2 regions of the Stenotrophomonas genospecies 3 genome follow, and region 1 is predicted to be linked to the other one. Evidence: riboswitches for the same ligand, from Rfam matches in the RefSeq annotation. Region 1 holds a riboswitch; the other holds the start of a gene.

Evidence for each region. Region 1 has a riboswitch for glycine ahead of gcvP (aminomethyl-transferring glycine dehydrogenase). Riboswitches for the same ligand answer to the same signal wherever they lie in the genome.
Region 2: another riboswitch for glycine. It lies ahead of ACX9OT_RS02305 (trimeric intracellular cation channel family protein); the one in region 1 lies ahead of gcvP (aminomethyl-transferring glycine dehydrogenase).

The regions. Positions count from the first base shown of each region.
Region 1 is NZ_JBTMUR010000006.1:1,907-11,285, forward strand. Features, by position in the region: gene ACX9OT_RS09440 (M2 family metallopeptidase) at 1-291, shown strand, start outside; gene ACX9OT_RS09445 (hypothetical protein) at 763-1,155, opposite strand; gene ACX9OT_RS09450 (siderophore-interacting protein) at 1,239-2,135, opposite strand; gene ACX9OT_RS09455 (multidrug effflux MFS transporter) at 2,278-3,504, opposite strand; glycine riboswitch at 3,804-3,906, shown strand; gene gcvP (aminomethyl-transferring glycine dehydrogenase) at 3,969-6,836, shown strand; gene ACX9OT_RS09465 (VOC family protein) at 6,929-7,339, opposite strand; gene ACX9OT_RS09470 (amino acid permease) at 7,443-8,810, opposite strand; gene ACX9OT_RS09475 (AraC family transcriptional regulator) at 8,892-9,379, opposite strand, start outside.
Region 2 is NZ_JBTMUR010000001.1:508,304-517,682, reverse strand. Features, by position in the region: gene ACX9OT_RS02320 (efflux RND transporter permease subunit) at 1-2,800, opposite strand, end outside; gene ACX9OT_RS02315 (multidrug efflux RND transporter permease subunit) at 2,797-5,874, opposite strand; gene ACX9OT_RS02310 (MdtA/MuxA family multidrug efflux RND transporter periplasmic adaptor subunit) at 5,871-7,037, opposite strand; gene ACX9OT_RS02305 (trimeric intracellular cation channel family protein) at 7,323-7,940, opposite strand; glycine riboswitch at 8,025-8,128, opposite strand; glycine riboswitch at 8,142-8,231, opposite strand; gene ACX9OT_RS02300 (GIY-YIG nuclease family protein) at 8,272-8,538, shown strand; gene ACX9OT_RS02295 (hypothetical protein) at 8,633-9,025, shown strand; gene ACX9OT_RS02290 (nuclear transport factor 2 family protein) at 9,094-9,379, shown strand, end outside.

The DNA of each region.
Region 1 (9,379 bases):
ATCCTGCAGTTCCAGTTCTACAAGGGCCTGTGCGACGCGTCCGGCTACAAGGGCCCGCTGCATGAGTGCACCTTCTACGGCAACAAGGAAGCCGGCCAGAAGTACTGGGCGATGCTGAGCAAGGGTGCCAGCCAGCCGTGGCAGGCCACGCTGAAGGAGCTGACCGGCACCGACAAGCTCGATGCCGGCCCGATGATCGAGTACTTCACCCCGGTCAACGAGTGGCTGAAGCAGCAGAACGAAGGCCAGATGTGTGGCTGGCAGGCCAACGCGGCCCCGGCGGCGAAATGAGAAAAGGGGCGGGTCCGCAAGGATCCGCCCCTTTCCGGTAGTGCCGGCCGCTGGCCGGCAACTGCACGGTGGACATCTGTCTGGCAGCCGGCCAGCGGCCGGCTCTACCGAAACAGCAATCAAACGAAGGCCAGATGTGCGGCTGGCAGGCCAACGCGGCCCCGGCGGCGAATTGAGAAAAGGGGCGGGTCCGCGAGGATCCGCCCCTTTCCGGTAGTGCCGGCCGCTGGCCGGCAACTACGCGATGAAGGCCCAACGGTCAGCCGGCCAGCGGCCGGCTCTACCGAAACAGCAATCAAACGAAGGCCAGATGTGTGGCTGGCAGGCCAACGCGGCCCCGGCGGCGAAATGAGAAAAGGGGCGGGTCCGCGAGGATCCGCCCCTTTCCGGTACTGCCGGCCGCTGGCCGGCAACTGCACGGTGGACATCTGTCTGGCAGCCGGCCAGCGGCCGGCTCTACCGAAAGGCCTGTCAGCTGTTCTTCTTCGCGGCCATCGCTGCGGCCAGCTCGGCCTTGAATTCCTCGAAGGTCTGGCCCTTCTCCTTCGCTTCGGCCTGCGCGGCATCGCGCAGCGCATCGGAGTACATCAGGCGAACCGGCGTGCCGTTGCGCTCGTGCAGTTCACCGGCCTGCATGATCAGCGCCAGCACCTGCGCAGCGCTCTCGCTGTGGCCAGCGATGCGGCCGTCCATGCCCAGCACCCATTCGCCGTCACGGCGCACGACACCGGCCAGCAGGGTGCGCTGCGCATCGCGCAGCTCGGCATGCGGTTCCACCGGCGATGCCTGCGCGGCGGCCTTGTTGGCGGCCTGCTTTTCCTGGCGACGGCGCTGGTCGCGGCGGGTCTTGGAACTGGTGGACATGGTGCGGTACCGCTGCGAAGGGGGGCGCAAGGATAGCGCACCCCGCCCGCAGCGCTGCTTCACGCGTGCTCGATCCAGTATGGTCAGTCCAGCACCTTGCCGTGCCGCCAGTAGCCCATGAAGGTGATCGCGCGGCGGTCCAGCCCGCAATCGCGCACCAGGTGGCGGCGGATCGCCATCACCGCCCCCGCCTCGCCCGCCACCCAGGCGTACAGCGGCCCGGCCACGCAGGTGTCGGCCTGCTCCCAGAGGATCTGCGTATCGACGTCGATCTCCTCCAGCGCATCGCCAGCAGCCACGCTTGAGGTCGCTGACAGCCGTTCCTGGACCGCCTGCAGCAGCGGCTGGCCATAGGCGGCCTGCCCACGCGGCAACCACACCAGCTCGGCTGTGCCCGGCGCTTTCAACGGCACCGCATCGCCGGCCTGGGCCACTTCCAGCAATGCCAGCGTGCGCGGCGGATCAGGCATGTCCGCCAGCTCTTCGAGGATGCCCGCCACCGCAGGCAACGCCGTTTCATCGGCCACCAGCAGTACCTGGCCGACACCGGCTGGCGGCTTCCACTCCCAGCCTTCGCTGCTCTCGGCACAGTCGGCATCGGGGGCCAGCAACACCACGCGGTCTCCCGGCCGTGCATGCATGGCCCAGCGCGAAGCGGGTCCGGTCACCCCGTGGATGACGAAATCGACGTCGACCTCGCCCTGCTCCGCACGCAGCTGGCGGATGGTGTAGGTGCGCATCGGCGGGCGCTGATCGTCCGGCAGCGCCCGGTAGCGCGGGTACCAGTCCTCGCCGCTGGGGACCTGCGGCAGGTCCTGGCCGGGCAAGGGGAAGAACACCTTGATCCGCTGGTCCGGGCCTTCGGTCTTCATCCGCGCCACGTCGGCGCCAGTGAATACCATGCGGTCCAGGGAAGGGGAGAGAACGCGGCGCTCCTTCAGCGCCACCTCGAACAGGCGGTAGGTCTGCTGCGCAGCCATGGGGGAACCTCATGCAACGACATCGGATTGGCTGGCTGTCGTGCATCCACGCACCGGCTGGCTGGAATGCCCAGCCTAGTCCGGTTGTCCGCGGTTGCAAGGATGTGCCGGCATCCCCGTCCGCCCTACCCCTGCACGCTGCTCAGTGACCCGTGCAGACTGCCTGCGCCGCGCGTTCACGCTGGTGTTCCCAGTACCAGAACACGAAACCAGCACCGAAGAACGCCGCCTGGCCCAACGCCAGGTGCAGCGGGCTGGCGCTGAGCAGCGGCGACACCACGCCGGCCACCACGGTGCTGATCATCAGCTGCACGAACGCCTGCAGCGACGAGGCCAGGCCGCGCTGGTGCGGGTACATGTCCAGCACCGCCAGCGCCAGGATCGGGAAGATCAGCGCCATGCCCATGCCGCCCAGGAAGATCGGCAGCACCGCCCACGGCAGCACGAACTGCGGGGCCAGCGCCACGTAGCCGACGTTCAACAGCACCGACAGCGCACACAGGCCGAAACCGATGGCGACCTGGCGGGTAGGCGTGGTGTGCCCGGCCATGCGCCCGGACAGGAACGAGCCGGTGGTCATGCCGCCGATGGTGGGGATGAACAGCCAGGCGAAGCCGCCCTCGCCCAGATGCAGGTGCTGCATCACGAACACCGGCGCCGAGGAGATGTACAGGAAGATGCCACCGAAGCCGATGCTGCCGGCCAGCGCCAGGCGCAGGAAGCGCGGGTTGAAGCCGATGCGCAGGTAATCACGCATCAACGTGCGCGGCGACAACGGCACGCGCGCTTCAACCGGATGGGTCTCCGGCAGGTAGCGTGCAGTGGCCGCCAGCAGGACCAGCCCGAACACCACCAGGAACCAGAAGATCAGCGGCCAGCCGGCGCCACTGAGCAGGATCCAGCCACCGATGATCGGTGCGATGGCCGGGGCGATGCCGAACAGCATCGACACCTGGCTCATCAGGCGCTGCGCGTCGTGGCCATGGTAGAGATCGCGGATCACCGCGCGGCCAACGATCATGCCGACACCCGCCGACAGGCCCTGCAGCGCGCGGAACGCCAGCAGCGTGGTCAGGTCGGTGGACAGCGCGCAGCCGACCGAGGCGCCGACGAACACCACCAGGCCGCCGAGGATCACCCGCTTGCGGCCCCAGGCATCGGACAGCGGGCCGTGCGCCAGGCTCATCAGGCCGTAGAACAGCAGGTACACGCTGATGGTCTGCTGCACCGCCACTTCGTCCACCGCCAGGCGCTGGGCCAGCTGCGGGAACGCCGGGAAGATGGTGTCGATCGAGAACGGACCGAACATGGCCAGACCGGCGAGCAGCAGGGCCATGCGGCGGGTGGAGGGAGCAACAGCGGCGGTCATGGGGAAGGCGTCCGGCAGGGCCATGCGCGGCACGCACGGCGGGCGCCGGTCCCCTTCTGCAGGGACGGCGCCAGATGAATTCGGGTATCCGCCCATCATAGGTGGGGATTGCGCCCGATGCCATGCAGCGGTGCACAAAACGCACGACCGGGCCATCGGCCATTCAGGCGCGGCGGCCATGCCTGGAGGCGGCCGGCGGGCCCGCAACGGGCTATAATCAGCGGGCAACACGGTGGGAGAAGCGGAACACCGCTGCCGAAGGCGCAACGCCCGTAATCGCTCAGGCCCGATACCACCCGTAACAGAACTCTGGAGAGACCGGTTCGATCCGGCGCCGAAGGGGCACGAAGCTGCGGTCCGCCGCGCTTTTAAACTCTCAGGCAAAAGGACAGAGGGGCGCCCCGCAGACCGCCGACCGGCGGCTTGTGCCCGTGCGTGTGCCCTTTCCTGACGGATCCTTCGCCATGTCCCAGAACACCCCTTCCCTGCGTGAGCTCGAGCACCACAATGCGTTCGTCGAGCGCCACATCGGCCCCAACGACGCCGAGATCGCGCAGATGCTCGACGTCGTCGGCCACGCGTCGCTGGATGCGATGACCGATGCCATCGTGCCGGCCAAGATCAAGTCGCCGGCGCCGCTGGCGCTGCCGGAGTCGATGACCGAAGTGCAGGCACTGGCGAAGATCCGTGCGATCGCCGACAAGAACACCGTGCTGCGCAGCTTCATCGGCCAGGGCTACTACGGTACCCACACGCCGAACGTGATCCTGCGCAACATCCTGGAAAACCCGGCCTGGTACACCGCCTACACCCCGTACCAGGCGGAAATCTCGCAGGGCCGCATGGAAGCGCTGATCAACTTCCAGACCCTGTGCGCCGACCTCACCGGCATGGAAATCGCCAACGCCTCGCTGCTGGACGAAGCCACTGCCGCCGCCGAAGCGATGACCCTGGCCAAGCGTTCGGCCAAGTCGAAGTCGGACACCTTCTTCGTGCACGACGCCGTGCACCCGCAGACGCTGGAACTGCTGCGTACCCGCGCCGAGCCCATGGGCATCGTGCTGCGCGTCGGCACCCCGGCCGAAGCGCTGGAAGCGGAAGCCTTCGGCCTGCTGTTGCAGTACCCGGACACCTTCGGCCAGGTCGGCGACTACAAGGCGCTGGTCGATGCCGTGCACGCACGCGGGGGCCTGGTGGCCGTGGCCACCGACCTGCTGGCCCTGACCCTGCTGGCCGCGCCCGGCGAATGGGGCGCGGACATCGTGGTCGGCAACAGCCAGCGTTTCGGCGTGCCGTTCGGCTTTGGCGGCCCGCACGCCGCGTTCATGGCCTGCCGTGACGCCTACAAGCGTTCGATGCCGGGCCGCCTGATCGGCGTCTCGGTCGATGCCCAGGGCAACCCGGCCTACCGCCTGACCCTGCAGACCCGCGAGCAGCACATCCGTCGCGAGAAGGCCACCTCCAACATCTGTACTGCACAGGTGCTGCTGGCGGTGATGGCGTCGATGTACGCCGTCTACCACGGCCCGGAAGGCCTGACCCGCATTGCCCGCCGCACCCATCGCCTGGCCTCGATCCTGGCCGCAGCGCTGCGCAATGCAGGCGTGCAGGTCGGTGGCGACTTCTTCGACACCCTGCATGTCACCGGCGTGCACGCCGATGAGATCCACGCCAAGGCCCGCGCCGCCGGCTACAACCTGCGCGCGATCGACAGCGACTCGGTCGGCATCAGCCTGGACGAAACCACCACCCGCGCCGACATCGTGGCCGTGGCTGCCGTGTTCGGTGCCACGCTGGACGTCGACGCGCTGGATGCCAGCACCGCCGATGCCCTGCCGGCCGGCCTGCTGCGCCAGTCCGCATTCCTGACCCACCCGGTGTTCAACACCCACCACAGCGAGCACGAACTGCTGCGCTACCTGCGTTCGCTGGCCGACAAGGACCTGGCAATGGACCGCACGATGATCCCGCTGGGCTCGTGCACCATGAAGCTCAACGCCACCGCCGAGATGATCCCGGTGACCTGGCCGGAGTTCTCGCAGATCCACCCGCTGGTGCCGGCCGACCAGGCGCTGGGCTACAAGGAACTGATCGACACGCTGGAAGCGATGCTGGTCGAATGCACCGGCTACGACGCGGTCAGCCTGCAGCCGAACTCCGGCGCGCAGGGCGAGTACGCCGGCCTGCTGGCGATCCGCGCCTACCACCGCTCGCGCGGTGAGGAACATCGCGATATCTGCCTGATTCCGGACTCGGCGCACGGCACCAACCCGGCCTCGGCACAGATGTGCGGCATGAAGGTGGTGGTGACCAAGACCGATGCCAACGGCAACGTCGACGTCGAGGACATCCGCCTCAACGCCGAGAAGTACAGCGACCGCCTGGCCGCGATCATGATGACCTACCCGTCCACGCACGGCGTGTTCGAGGAGGAGGTGGTGGAGATCTGCGAGATCATCCACAAGCACGGCGGCCAGGTGTACACCGACGGTGCCAACATGAACGCCCTGGTCGGCGTGGCCAAGCCGGGCAAGTGGGGTTCGGATGTTTCGCACCTGAACCTGCACAAGACCTTCTGCATCCCGCACGGTGGTGGCGGCCCGGGCGTCGGCCCGTGCGCGGTCAAGGAGCACCTGGCCCCGTTCCTGCCGGGCAAGCTGGGTGACAACGGCCCGGTCGGCATGGTCAGCGCTGCCAGCTTCGGCAGCGCCTCGATTCTGCCGATCAGCTGGATGTACATCGCGATGATGGGCCGCGACGGCCTGCGCAAGGCCACCCAGGTCGCGCAGCTCAACGCCAACTACATCGCCAAGCGCCTGGCCCCGCACTTCAAGACCCTCTACACCGGCCGCAACGGCCTGGTGGCACACGAGTGCATCCTGGACGTGCGCCCGCTGGAGAAGACCAGCGGCATCGGCGCCGAGGACGTGGCCAAGCGCCTGATCGACTTCGGCTTCCACGCCCCGACCCTGAGCTTCCCGGTGGCCGGCACGCTGATGGTCGAGCCGACCGAGAGCGAGTCGCTGCACGAGCTGGATCGCTTCATCGACGCGATGATCCAGATCCGCGAAGAGATCACCGCGATAGAAGACGGCCGCCTGGACCGCGAAGACAACCCGCTGAAGAACGCACCGCACACTGCCACCGCGGTGACCGCGAGCGAGTGGACCCACGCCTACCCGCGCGAACTGGCCGCCTTCCCGCTGGCCAGCCTGAAGCAGAGCAAGTACTGGCCGCCGGTGGCCCGTGTCGACAATGTGTACGGCGACAAGAACGTGATGTGCGCCTGCATCCCGGTCGATGCCTACAAGGATGATGAAGTCGAGGCTTGATTCCTCGCTGCATCGGTAAACAGAACGGCCCGCGCAAGCGGGCCGTTTTCATAAGCGCGTGTGGACCAAGGTCCACACCCACAAACATCCGATCACGGATCCGGCATCTGCCCCAGGCTCAACTGCCACGAGACACCGAAGCGGTCCTGCACCCAGCCGTAGCGGTTGCTGAAATCGTAGTCACCCACCGGCATCAACCAATGGCCGCCCTCACCCAGCACGCGTGCGGCACGCTCGAACTGCTCGGCGCCGGAGCACTCCACGAACAGCGAGATCGACGGTGAGAAGGTGAAATCGTGCACGTCCAGGCTGTCAAAGCACAGGTAGTGGGTGCCACCGAGCAGGAAGATGGCCTGTCGGACCTGCCCGGGCACGCCGGCACCGGCGCCGTCCGGATGGCGCTGCATTGCCAGCAGGCGGAAATCGGCGAAGGCCTCGGCGTACAGGGCCAGGGCGGCCTCGGCCTGGCCGGTAAACATCAGGAAGGGGCGACTGCGCAGCATGCGGTACTCCCGGTCGACGGGCCGATGACGGCCCACACGATCAGGATGGCACGGCAGATGTGCAGCCCCCGTGGTAGTGCCGGCCGCTGGCCGGCAGCTTCAGTCACGCCTCGCGCATGCGCCGCGCGATGGCGCTGCCGGCGGCGATCGTGGCGGTCAGCGCCACCATCGACAGGAACTGCAGGCGGGTGTGCGCTTCGCTCAGCAGCAGGCCGAAGATCAGTGCCAGGATCGCCAGCGCACAGACGGTCAGCCACGGGAAGCCGGCCATGCGGAACGGCAGGCGGGTGCCGAGGCGGTCGGCGCGGCGGCGCAGCACCAGCTGCGAAACCAGCGACAGCGTCCAGACCAGCAGGCAGGTGGAACCGACGATGTTCAGCAGCACCGGCAGTACCCGGTCCGGGAACAGCAGTTCCATCACCGTGGCGGCAAAGCCGAACAGCACGCTGGCCAGCACGGCGATCACCGGCACCTGGCGCGGGTCGGTCCAGCCGAGCACGGCCGGGGCTTCGCGGCGCTGCGCCAGCGAAAACATCATGCGCGAGGCGCCGTAGAGGTTGGCATTGAGCGCCGACAGCAGCGCGATCACCGCGATCAGGGTGATGGCCGTACCCGCGCCCGGGATGCGGGCAATATCCAGCACCGCAGCGAACGGCGACTTCAGCGCCTCGCTGGTCCACGGCACCACGGCGATGATCACGCTCAGCGAGCCGATGTAGAACACCAGGATGCGCCAGGCCACGGTGCGGATGGCACGGGCAATGCTGCGCTCGGGATCTTCGGTTTCGGCCGCAGCGACGGCTACGATCTCGGTCCCGCCAAAGGCAAAAACGACAACCAGCAGTGCCGCGCCAATACCGGCCAGCCCCTTCGGCGCGAAGCCGCCATGCTCGGTGAAGTTGCTCAGGCCCGGCGAGGTCACCTGCGGCAGCCAGCCCATCAGCAGCGCCACGCCGATGGCGATGAAGGCCAGGATCGCCACCACCTTGAGGATGGCGAACCAGAATTCGAACTCGCCGAAGTTCTTCACTCCCAGCAGGTTGATCGCGGTGAAGAACAGCATGAAGGCCAGTGCCGCCATCGGTACCGGTATCGCCGGCCAGACCGTGGCAAGAAGCCCGGCCGCGCCTACCGCCTCGGCGGCGATCACGATCACCAGCTGCACCCACCACAGCCAGCCCACGGTGGCGCCGGCGGTGGCTCCCATGGCATCAGCGGCATAGACCGAGAACGCGCCACTGGTCGGCTTGGCCGCCGCCATCTCGCCCAGTGCGTTCATCACGATGATCACCAGCGCACCAGCGACCAGATACGACACCAGAACCGCCGGGCCGGCCGCCTGTACACCCACGCCCGAGCCGAGGAAGAGGCCGGCGCCGATGGCGCTGCCCAGGCCCATCATGATCAGCTGGCGGGGCTTGAGCGAGTGCCCGAGGCGGGACGGCGAAGCGGTCGGAATCGAGTTGGGCATCGGCAGGGCTGGCGGCGGCTACAGGGGCGACACCTTACCCTGTCCCGTGCCCACGGGGATAGGCACAGCGCAGCAGGCGGCTCAGGCCAGCGCCGGCTCGCCGACGTTGCCACCAATACGGGCCCGGTAGGCGCGCGGCGAGAAACCGGTTTCAGCCTTGAACTTGCGGGTAAAGGCGCTCTGGTCGCTGAAACCGCAGGCCTGGCCGATGCAGGCGATGCTGTCGTCACCGTGCAGCAGGTGCATGGCCATCTGGATCCGCAGTCGGGTCAGCACCTGCTGCGGGGTCATCTGGAACACCTTGCGGAAGCTGCGCTCCAGCTTCGACAGCGAGAAGCCGGTGATGTCCAGCAGGGTCTGCATGCGCACGTTCTCGGCGTAGTGCGCATTGAGGTGGGCCAGGGCCAGCCGCAGCTGCTCGTATTGGGTGCCCAGGCTGTCCTTCTGGCCGAGGTCGCGGGATATGCCGATCAGGCCCTCGATGGCCCCATCGACCACCAGCGGGCGCTTGCAGGTCAGGCACCAGCCCGGTTCGCGGTTGGCGAACAGGTGCAGCTCCATCAGGTTCT
Region 2 (9,379 bases), on a different contig from region 1:
GTGCGAAATCCACCAGCAGGATGGTGTTCTTCATCACCACGCCCACCAGCAGGAACAGGCCGAGCAGGGCGATCAGGTTCAGTTCGTTGCCGAACAGCCACAGCGCCAGCAGCGCACCGACACCGGCCGAAGGCAGGGTGGACAGGATCACCAGCGGCTGCAGGAAGCTCTCGTAGAGGATGCCCAGCACCAGGTAGACCGCCAGCGTGGCGCCCAGCACCAGCCATAGCTGGCGCGCGCGCAGCTGATCCAGGCCGCCGGCTTCGCCGGACAGTTTTCCCTGGACCGAACGTGGCAGCATCAGTTTCGACATCGCACCATCGATCGCCTGCGTGGCCTGTTCCAGGCCCACCCCCGGTGCCAGTGCGAACTCGATCCAGATCGAGGCGAACTGCTCGCTGTGGTACACCCGGTCCGGTGCCATGCCATAGCGCCAGCTGGCGATGCTCGACAGCGGAATGCGCTGGCCGTTGCCATCGATCACCTGCAGGCGTGACAGCGTGCCCGGGTCCTGGGTGTGCTTCGGGTCCAACTCCATCACCACGCGGTACTGGTTGAGGCTGTCGTACAGCGTGGCGACCTGGCGCTGGCTGAAGGAGTTGTTGAGCATGTTGGCCACCGTGCGCAGGTCGACGCCGTGGCGCGCGGCTGCTTCGCGGTCGATATCCAGCACCACCTGGCGCATGCCCGCTTCACCCTGTGCTTCCACGTCCACCAGTTCGGGCAGGCCACGCAGCGCGGCCGCCACCTTCGGCGCCCATTCGCGCAGTGGTGCTGTATCGGCCGACAGCAGCTGGAACTCGTACTTGCCGCTGCTGCCGGCGCCCTCCAGGCGGATGTCCTGGTCGACCCACAGATAGAGATTGCCGCCGGGCAGCTTGGGCAGCCGCGCGCGCAGGCGGTCGATCACCTGTTGGCTGGACACCTTGCGCTCGGCCAGCGGCTTCATCTTGATCATGATGAAGGCGTTGTTGACCCCGTTGCTGCCACCGATGTAGCCGATGATGTCCTCGATGGCCGGATCGGACAGCAACAGCTTCCTGTACGCATCGATCTTCGGTTGCATGGCCTGGAAGGACAGGCCGTCATCGCCGCGCGCGAAGCCGCGCAGCTGCGCGGTGTCCTGCTTGGGCACGATGCCCTTGGGCACCTGCTGGAACAGCCACGTGTTAAGCGCGATGACTGCAACGAAGGCCAGCAACGGCCAGCGCAGCCGGCGCAGGCTGGCCTGAAGCGTGCGCAGGTAGGCGCTGCGCACACGTTCGAACAGCGCATTGCTGCCCCGCTGCCAGCGCGAGGGTTGCTGCGCGGCATCCACGAACAATCGTGCACACAGCATCGGCACCAGGCTCAGCGCGACCAGCACGGAGACCGTCATGGCCGCCACCAGGGTCAACGAGAATTCGCGGAACAGGCGTTCGACGAAGTCGTCCAGGAACAGGATGGAGACGAACACCACGGCCAGTGCAACGTTCATCGACAGCAGCGTGGCACCGACTTCCGATGCGCCACGCACCGCCGCCTGCCAGCGGTCAGCGCCCAGCTCGCGATGGCGGGCGATGTTCTCCAGCACCACGATGGCATCGTCCACCACCAGCACCGCCGCGACAATCAACGCCGTCAGCGAGAGCGTGTTGAGCGAGAAGCCCATCAGCGCGATCAGCGCCAGCGTACCGAACAGCACCACCGGAATCGCCACGCTGGGCACCAGTGCAGCACGCCAGTGGCCGAGGAAGGCCAGCACCACCAGCACCACCAGTACGATCGCCAGCACCAGGGTGAGCTCTGCCTCATGCAGGGTGGCGCGGATTACCGGCGAGCGGTCCATCACCAGCCGCATGTCCACGCCGGAGGGCAGCAGTGCATGCAGCTGGGGCAGCTGGGCCTGGATGGCATCGACGGTGGCGATGATGTTGGCGCCGGGTTGGCGGCTGACGATCAGCAGCACGGCCGGGCGTTCGTTGTGGAAGCCGCTGGCGTAACGGTCTTCCACGCCATCGGCAACGGCGGCGACATCGCCCAGCCGCAGCGTGCGGTCGTCGCTCACCTTCAGAGCCAGTTCGCGGTACTGCGCGGCCTGGCGCAGCTGCAGCGGCGCTTCCAGCTGCCACTGCTGGCGGTCATCGCCCACGGCACCCAGCGGGCGCATGGCGTTGGCGCGGCCGATGGCCTGGGCCACGTCCTCCAGCGCCAGGCCTGCATGGTTCAGTGCATTCGGGTCCAGCGATACACGCACGGCGGGCAAGGCGCTGCCGCCCACCTGCACTTCGCCCACGCCCGGTACCTGCGACAGCTTCTGCGCCAGCACGGTGGAGGCCAGGTCATACAGCTGGCCTGGCGAACGCGTGTCCGAGGTCAGTGCCAGCGCCAGGATCGGTGCCTGTGAGGGATTGACCTTGCGGTACTGCGGCATGCCGGGCATGCCACTGGGCAACTGCCCGCGTGCAAGATTGATGGCGGCCTGCACTTCACGCGCTGCCTCATCGATGTCGCGGCCGAGTACGAACTTCAGTTCGATCTGGGTCTGGCCCTGGGTGCTGGCCGAGTCGATGCGTGAGATGCCGGGCAGGCTGCCCAGTGCGCGCTCCAGCGGCGTGGCGACGGTGGCTGCCATCGACTCGGGCGAGGCGCCGGGCAGGCTGGCACTGACTTCAATGGCGGGGTAATCGACCTGTGGCAGCGGCGCCACCGGCAACAGGCGCAATGCCAGCAGGCCGGCCAGCACCAGCGCCACCGCCAGCAGGATCGTCGCTACTGGGCGCTGCACGCAGGCCTGCGCCAGGCGCGCGATGGGGGTCACGCGCGCGCCTCGTCAACGGCCACCGGGGACGTCGCACGGCCTCGCTGCAGGCGATCAAAGGCCAGGTAGATCACCGGCGTGGTGAACAGGGTCAGTACCTGGCTGACCAGCAGCCCCCCCACCATCACCCAGCCGAGTGGCTGCCGCAGCTCTGCGCCGGAACCACTGGCCAGCATCAGCGGCACTGCGCCGAACAGCGCGGCCAGCGTGGTCATCAGGATCGGCCGGAAACGCAGCAGCGCGGCCTGATGGATCGCCTCGCGCGGTGACATGCCGCGTGTGCGCTGCGCGTCCAGCGCGAAGTCGATCATCATGATCGCGTTCTTCTTCACCAGGCCGATCAGCAGCACGATGCCGATCACCGCGATCAGGTCCAGGCTGCGTCCGCTTACCCACAGCGCAGCCAGCGCACCGACGGTGGCCGAGGGCAGGGTGGAGAGGATGGTGATGGGGTGGATGAAGCTCTCGTAGAGCACGCCCAGCACGATGTACATCACCACCACCGCGGCCAGGATCAGCCACAGTGTGGACGACAGCGAGCTGCTGAAGGCCGCTGCGGCACCCTGCAGGCGAAGTTCGATGCTCTGCGGCAGGTTCACCTGTGCGCGCGCGGCGTGCACAGCCTCCACCGCTTCGCCCAGCGAAGCGCCCGGGGCAAGGTTGAACGACAGCGTGGCCGCCGGGAACTGGCCCACGTGATTGCGTAGCAGTGCGGACGGACCCACCTCTACCCGCGCCACCGCACCCAGCGGCACGGTCTGCCCACTGCTGCTGCGCACACGCAGGCCCGTGATCGCCTCCGGCCCGGGCTGTCGTGAAGGATCGGCCTCCAGCACCACCCGGTACTGGCTGGCCTGGGTGAAGATGGTCGAAATCTGGCGCTGCCCATAGGCGTCGTACAGCGCATCGGCTACTGCTTCCACGCTTACGCCCAGGCGCGCCGCCGCATCGCGGTCGATCGCCACGCGCGCCTGCCGGCCCTGCATCTGCAGATCGCTGGCGACATCGCGCAGTGCAGGTTGCTGGCGTAGCGCCTGCAGCAGCTTCGGGGTCCAGCGTTCCAGTGTTTCAAGATCCGGCGTGGTCAGGGTGAACTGGTACTGGGTGCGGCTGATGCGGTCTTCGATGCCCAGCTCCTGCACCGGCTGCAGGTACAGGGTGATGCCGGGGATACTCGATACGCGCTGTTGCAGGCGCGCCATCACCACGGCGGCGCCGTCGCGGTCGCCGTGCGGTTTCAACTCGATCAGCAGGCGGCCGGTATTGAGCGTGGCGTTGTTGCCGTCCACGCCGATGTAGGACGAGACGCTGGCCACCGCCTCGTCGGCTTCGATGGCCGCCGCCAGCGCCTGCTGGCGCTGGCGCATGGCCTGGAATGAGATCGCCTGCGGCGCTTCGCTGATGCCCTGCACCAGGCCGGCATCCTGCACCGGGAAGAAACCCTTGGGCACGGCGAAGTACAGCGCCACGGTCAGTGCGAGGGTGGCAACGGTGGCCAGCAACATCAGCGGCTGGCGCTGCAGCACCCAGCGCAGCTGGCGGTCGTAGAGGCTGATGACGCGGTCGAAGACATCGGGCGCATGTGCAGTCTTCGCGTGCGGCTTCAGGAACCGCGCGCACAGCATCGGCGTCAGCGTCAGCGAGACCACCAGCGAAATGCTGATGGCTACCGCCAGTGTCACTGCGAACTCATGGAACAGTGCACCCACCAGGTCGGCCATGAACAGCAGCGGGATCAGCACCGCGATCAGCGAAACAGTCAGCGACACCAGGGTGAAGCCGATCTCGGCTGCGCCTTTCAGCGCTGCATCGCGGGGGCTTTCGCCTTCCTCCAGATGGCGGGCGATGTTCTCCAGCATCACGATGGCGTCGTCCACCACGAAGCCGGTGGCGATGGTCAGCGCCATCAGCGTGAGGTTGTTGAGCGAATAGCCGGCCAGCAGCATCACCGCGAAGGTGCCGATGAGCGACAGCGGCACCGCGACGCTGGGAATGAGCGTGGCCGGCAGATTGCGCAGGAACACCCAGGTGACCAGCACCACCAGGCCGATGGCCAGTACCAGTTCTTTCTGCACGCCGCGCACCGACGCGCGGATCGATTCGGTGCGGTCGCTCAGTACATTCATCTGCACGCCGGCGGGCAGCGTGGCCTGCAGCTGCGGCAGCAGCGTACGCACCTGCTCGACCACGGCGATCACGTTGGCGCCGGGCTGGCGCTGGATGTTCACCAGCACTGCCGGCGTGGTACCGCTCCACGCAGCCAACTGGCGGTTCTCGGCGCCATCGGTAATGGTGGCTACATCGCCCAGCCGCAGCGGCGCGCCGTCGCGCCAGGCCAGTATCAGGGCACGGTACTCATCCACGCTGCGCATCTGATCGTTGGCATCGAGCATCACCGCGCGGATCGGGCCATCGAAACTGCCCTTGGGCAGGTTGACGTTGGCGGCGGCGATGGCGGTGCGGATGTGGTCCATGCCCAGGTTGTTGGCGGCCAGCGCCGCTGGATTGACCTGGATGCGCACCGCCGGGCGCTGGCCACCGGCCAGGCTGACCAGGCCGACGCCGGGCAACTGCGCCAGGCGCTGGGCGATGCGCGTATCCACCAGATCGTGCACCTGCGGCAGCGACAGGCCTTGCGAGGTCACCGCCAAGGTCAGGATGGGGGTGTCGGCCGGGTTGACCTTGCGGTACACCGGCGGCACCGGCAGGTCCCCGGGCAGGAAGCTGCCCGCCGCGTTGATGGCGGCCTGCACGTCCTGCTCGGCCACACCCAGCGACACCTCCAGCCCGAACTGCAGGGTAATGACCGAGGCGCCACCGGAACTGGTCGACGACAGTTGTTTCAGGCCGGGAATCTGGCCGAGCTGGCGCTCCAGCGGTGCGGTGATGGTGCGTGTGGTCAGTTCGGGGCTGGCCCCCGGATACAGCGTGGTGATCTGGATGATCGGGTAATCGACCTGCGGCAGCGCCGCCACCGGCAGCAGGCGATAGGCCAGCACGCCGGACAGCAGCAGCGCCACCATCAGGAGAGTCGTTGCGACCGGGCGCAGGATGAACGGGCGCGAGAGGTTCATGCGCCGGCCTTGGTCGCGGCCTCCTCGGTGATGATCTCCACCGCCGTGCCGTCTTCCAGCCCGTCGATGCCTTCGATCACCACCTTGTCCCCTGCGGCCAGCCCGGAGCGCACGGCCACGCGTCCATCATCGGCTGGACCGAGCACCACGGTGCGGCGTTGTGCCTTGCTGTCCTTGTCGACGATATGCACGTAGTTGCCCTGGCTGCCGAACTGCACGGCGGCATCGGGAATCAGCAGCGCGGGCTGCTCGCCCAGCTGCAGGCGGACGTTGACGAACTGGTTGGGGAACAGCGCCAGATCGTGGTTGTCGAAGTGCGCACGCAGTTTCAACGTGCCGGTGGTGGTATCGATGCGGTTGTCGACGCTGGACAGCGAGCCGCGGGCCAGCTGCCGGCGTTCTTCGCGGTCCCAGGTTTCCACCGCCAGTGCCGGTTGCGCCTGCACGGCATCGAGCAGCGCAGGCAGCTCGGGTTCGGGCACGGTGAACAGCACGCTGATCGGCGCGGTCTGCGCCAGCGTCACCAGGCCTTCGGCATCGCTGGCGCGCACCAGGTTGCCCACGTCCAAACGGCGCAGCCCGACGCGGCCACTGACCGGCGCGGTGATGCGGGTGTACTGCAGCTGCAGGCGCGCTTCATCAACAGACGCCTGATCGCTGAGGCGGCGGCCCTGCAGCTGGCGCACCTTGCTCTGCTGGTCGCTCAGTTCCTGCCCGGACACGTAGTTCTGCTTCTGCAGTTCGCGGTAGCGCTGCAGCTGGCGCTCAGCGTTTTCCAGCTCGGCCAGATTCTGCTGCTGGGTACCCTGCGCCTGTGCCAGCTTCACTTCATACGGGCGCGGGTCGATCTGCGCCAGCAGATCGCCGGCCTTCACCTGCTGGCCTTCCTGGAAATGCAGCCGTAGCAGTTCGCCATCCACGCGGCTGCGTACCACCACGCTGTGCAGCGGGGTGACCGTACCGACCGCCTTCAGGCGCAGCACCAGCGGCTCGGCGCTGGCGCGTGCCACGCGTACCGGCACCGTTTTGCCCGGCGCATCGTCGCTGCTGCCGGCACCATTCCGGGGCCACAGCCACCACGCCAGAACGGCGACGAGGGCGATGGCCAGCACCGCCCATAACAGGCGGGCACGACGGAAGCGGGAATTTTCGGCGACAGACATGGGGCATCCTGCGCCCTGCGCGCGCAGGGACATGCGGGCCCGTCGGCGCGTTCACGGCACCACGGGCAGCGGGGAGGGAGTTGTCTGGCGGGGCCGCGGGCGCGGCGTGGCTGGATGCCGTCGCGGCAGCGACGGGGTGACAATGGTAGCCAATCACCCCGGCCAATGCCGTATGACCATGGTCATGCAACGCATTCGGTAGTGCCGGCCGCTGGCCGGCAACCTGCCGGAATCTGCGGGCGTGTGCCGTGTTGCCGGCCAGCGGCCGACACTACCGACAAACAATCAATGCACTTCGTCGTGATAGACGAACTTCGGCATTTCCCAGCGGTAGTGGATCGCCAGCAGGCGCAGCGCGAAGCCGCCGCCGAGGCAGCACAGGATCGCGGTGGCGTCGGCCACGCCCCAGTGCAGCAGCAACAGGTAGGCCGCGCCGGTCAGCAGCGCGATGATCGCGTACAGCTCCTTCTGGAAGATCAGCGGCACCTCGTTGCAGAGAATGTCGCGCAGCACGCCGCCGAAGGCGCCGGTCAGCATGCCGGCGATCAGCACGATCGGCATGGCATGGCCGGCCTCGCGCGCGATCGAACAGCCGATCAGGGTGAAGGCGATCAGGCCCAGGCCATCGAGCACCAGGAAGGTGCGGCGGAAGTGGTGCATCCAGCGTGCGACCCAGGTGGCGATCAGCGCCGCACACACGGTGAAGCCCAGGTACTCGGGATGCTTCACCCAGCCGAGCGGATAGTGACCGAGCAGGATGTCGCGCAGTGATCCGCCGCCGAGGGCGGTAACGCAGGCGATCATGACCACACCGAACAGGTCCATGCGGCGGCGGCCGGCGGACAGCGCGCCGGTCATGGCTTCGGCGGAAATGGCGATCAGGTAGATGATGGACAGCAGCATGGGACAGGCTCCGGGCGCGGTGGGGCCGGCCATGCGCGGCTACCGCCACTGCCTGCGCAATGACGGGATGACGATGACCGGTGCCGCTCCCGCTGTCCTTTTGCCTGAGAGTTCAGCGGCGTAGGCCGCGTGCCCCTTCGGCGGATCGTCCCGGGCGTGCCCGGTGACCTCTCTCCAGCTCGGCGAGTCGAATGCATGGTTGGTGGGATTCCAGCCCACCGGCCTGAGCGATCATGGGAGCCTGCGCCTTCGGCGGGCGCCAGCGCGGCGCCTCTCTCCTGCATTCGGGCGCCAGTATATCCGCTGCAGTGCAGCACGGCATAATCCGGGCATGGCCCCGTCCCTCCGCCCGTGGTTCCTGTACCTGCTCGAATGCCGCGATGGCAGCTATTACGCCGGCATCAGCACCGACGTGGACGCGCGCTTCGCCGCCCACCAGGCCGGCAAGGGCGCGCGCTACACCCGGGCCCGGCCGCCGCTGCGCGTGCTGGCCGTGCGCGAGTACCCGGACCGGGCCGCCGCCTCGCGGGCCGAGTGGCAGCTCAAGCAGCAGCCGCGCGAACGCAAGCTGGCCTGGCTGCAGGCCCCGGTCCTGTAGATCCACGCCATGCGTGGATGGTGTGCTGGGCCATGCCATCATCGCCACATCCATCGACACAGGAAGCGGTCCGATGAAATCCTGCTGGATGCTGATGTTGACGTTCTGTATCCCCCTGTCGGCCTGCGCCCAGACTCCGCCACCGCTGCAGCACGGGCAGATCGGCAGCGCCGCCGAACTGGCCGCACAGCGCGGCCCGGACACGCCCGAGCCCATCCACCTGCGCCGCGACCAGGTGCCGCCCGATCTGGTCGACCTGATCCCGCTGGCCGAAAAATGGGGCATCGGCGATGACCTGCTGCGCGATGAGATGCGGGAACATGCCACCGACGCGGAAAAGCGCGCGATAGCTGATGCGCTGAAGCATCGGCATGCGCGCATCTCCGCCTGGCTCGACAGTTTCCCGCAGGGCCAGCCGATGACCGACGAAGCGGCCGCGTTCCTGTACATGCAGCTGAGCGTCGACGAAATGGGCCTGATGCAGTAGATCCACGCCATGCGTGGATGCGGCTTGCCCATGCGATGATCGCCCCGCGCCCAGAGCCGGAGACCCGGATGTCCACGATTGCCCTGCTGTTCGCTCTTTCCGCAGCAACGAGCCCTGCCGCCGACCCGGCCACCATCGCGGCCATCGAAGCCACCTGCCACGATTACGTCGACGGCCAGCTGGAGGCCGACCCGCAGCGCGTCGCCCGCTCCCTGCACTCGGACCTGGCCAAGCGCGCGGTCCTCGGCGATACACCCGACGAACGCTTGGGCCTGCGCCGCATGTCGAAGGAAGAGCTGGTCTCGTTGACGAAGCAGGGCGCGCTGAAGACCCCGAAGGATCAATGGGACCGCC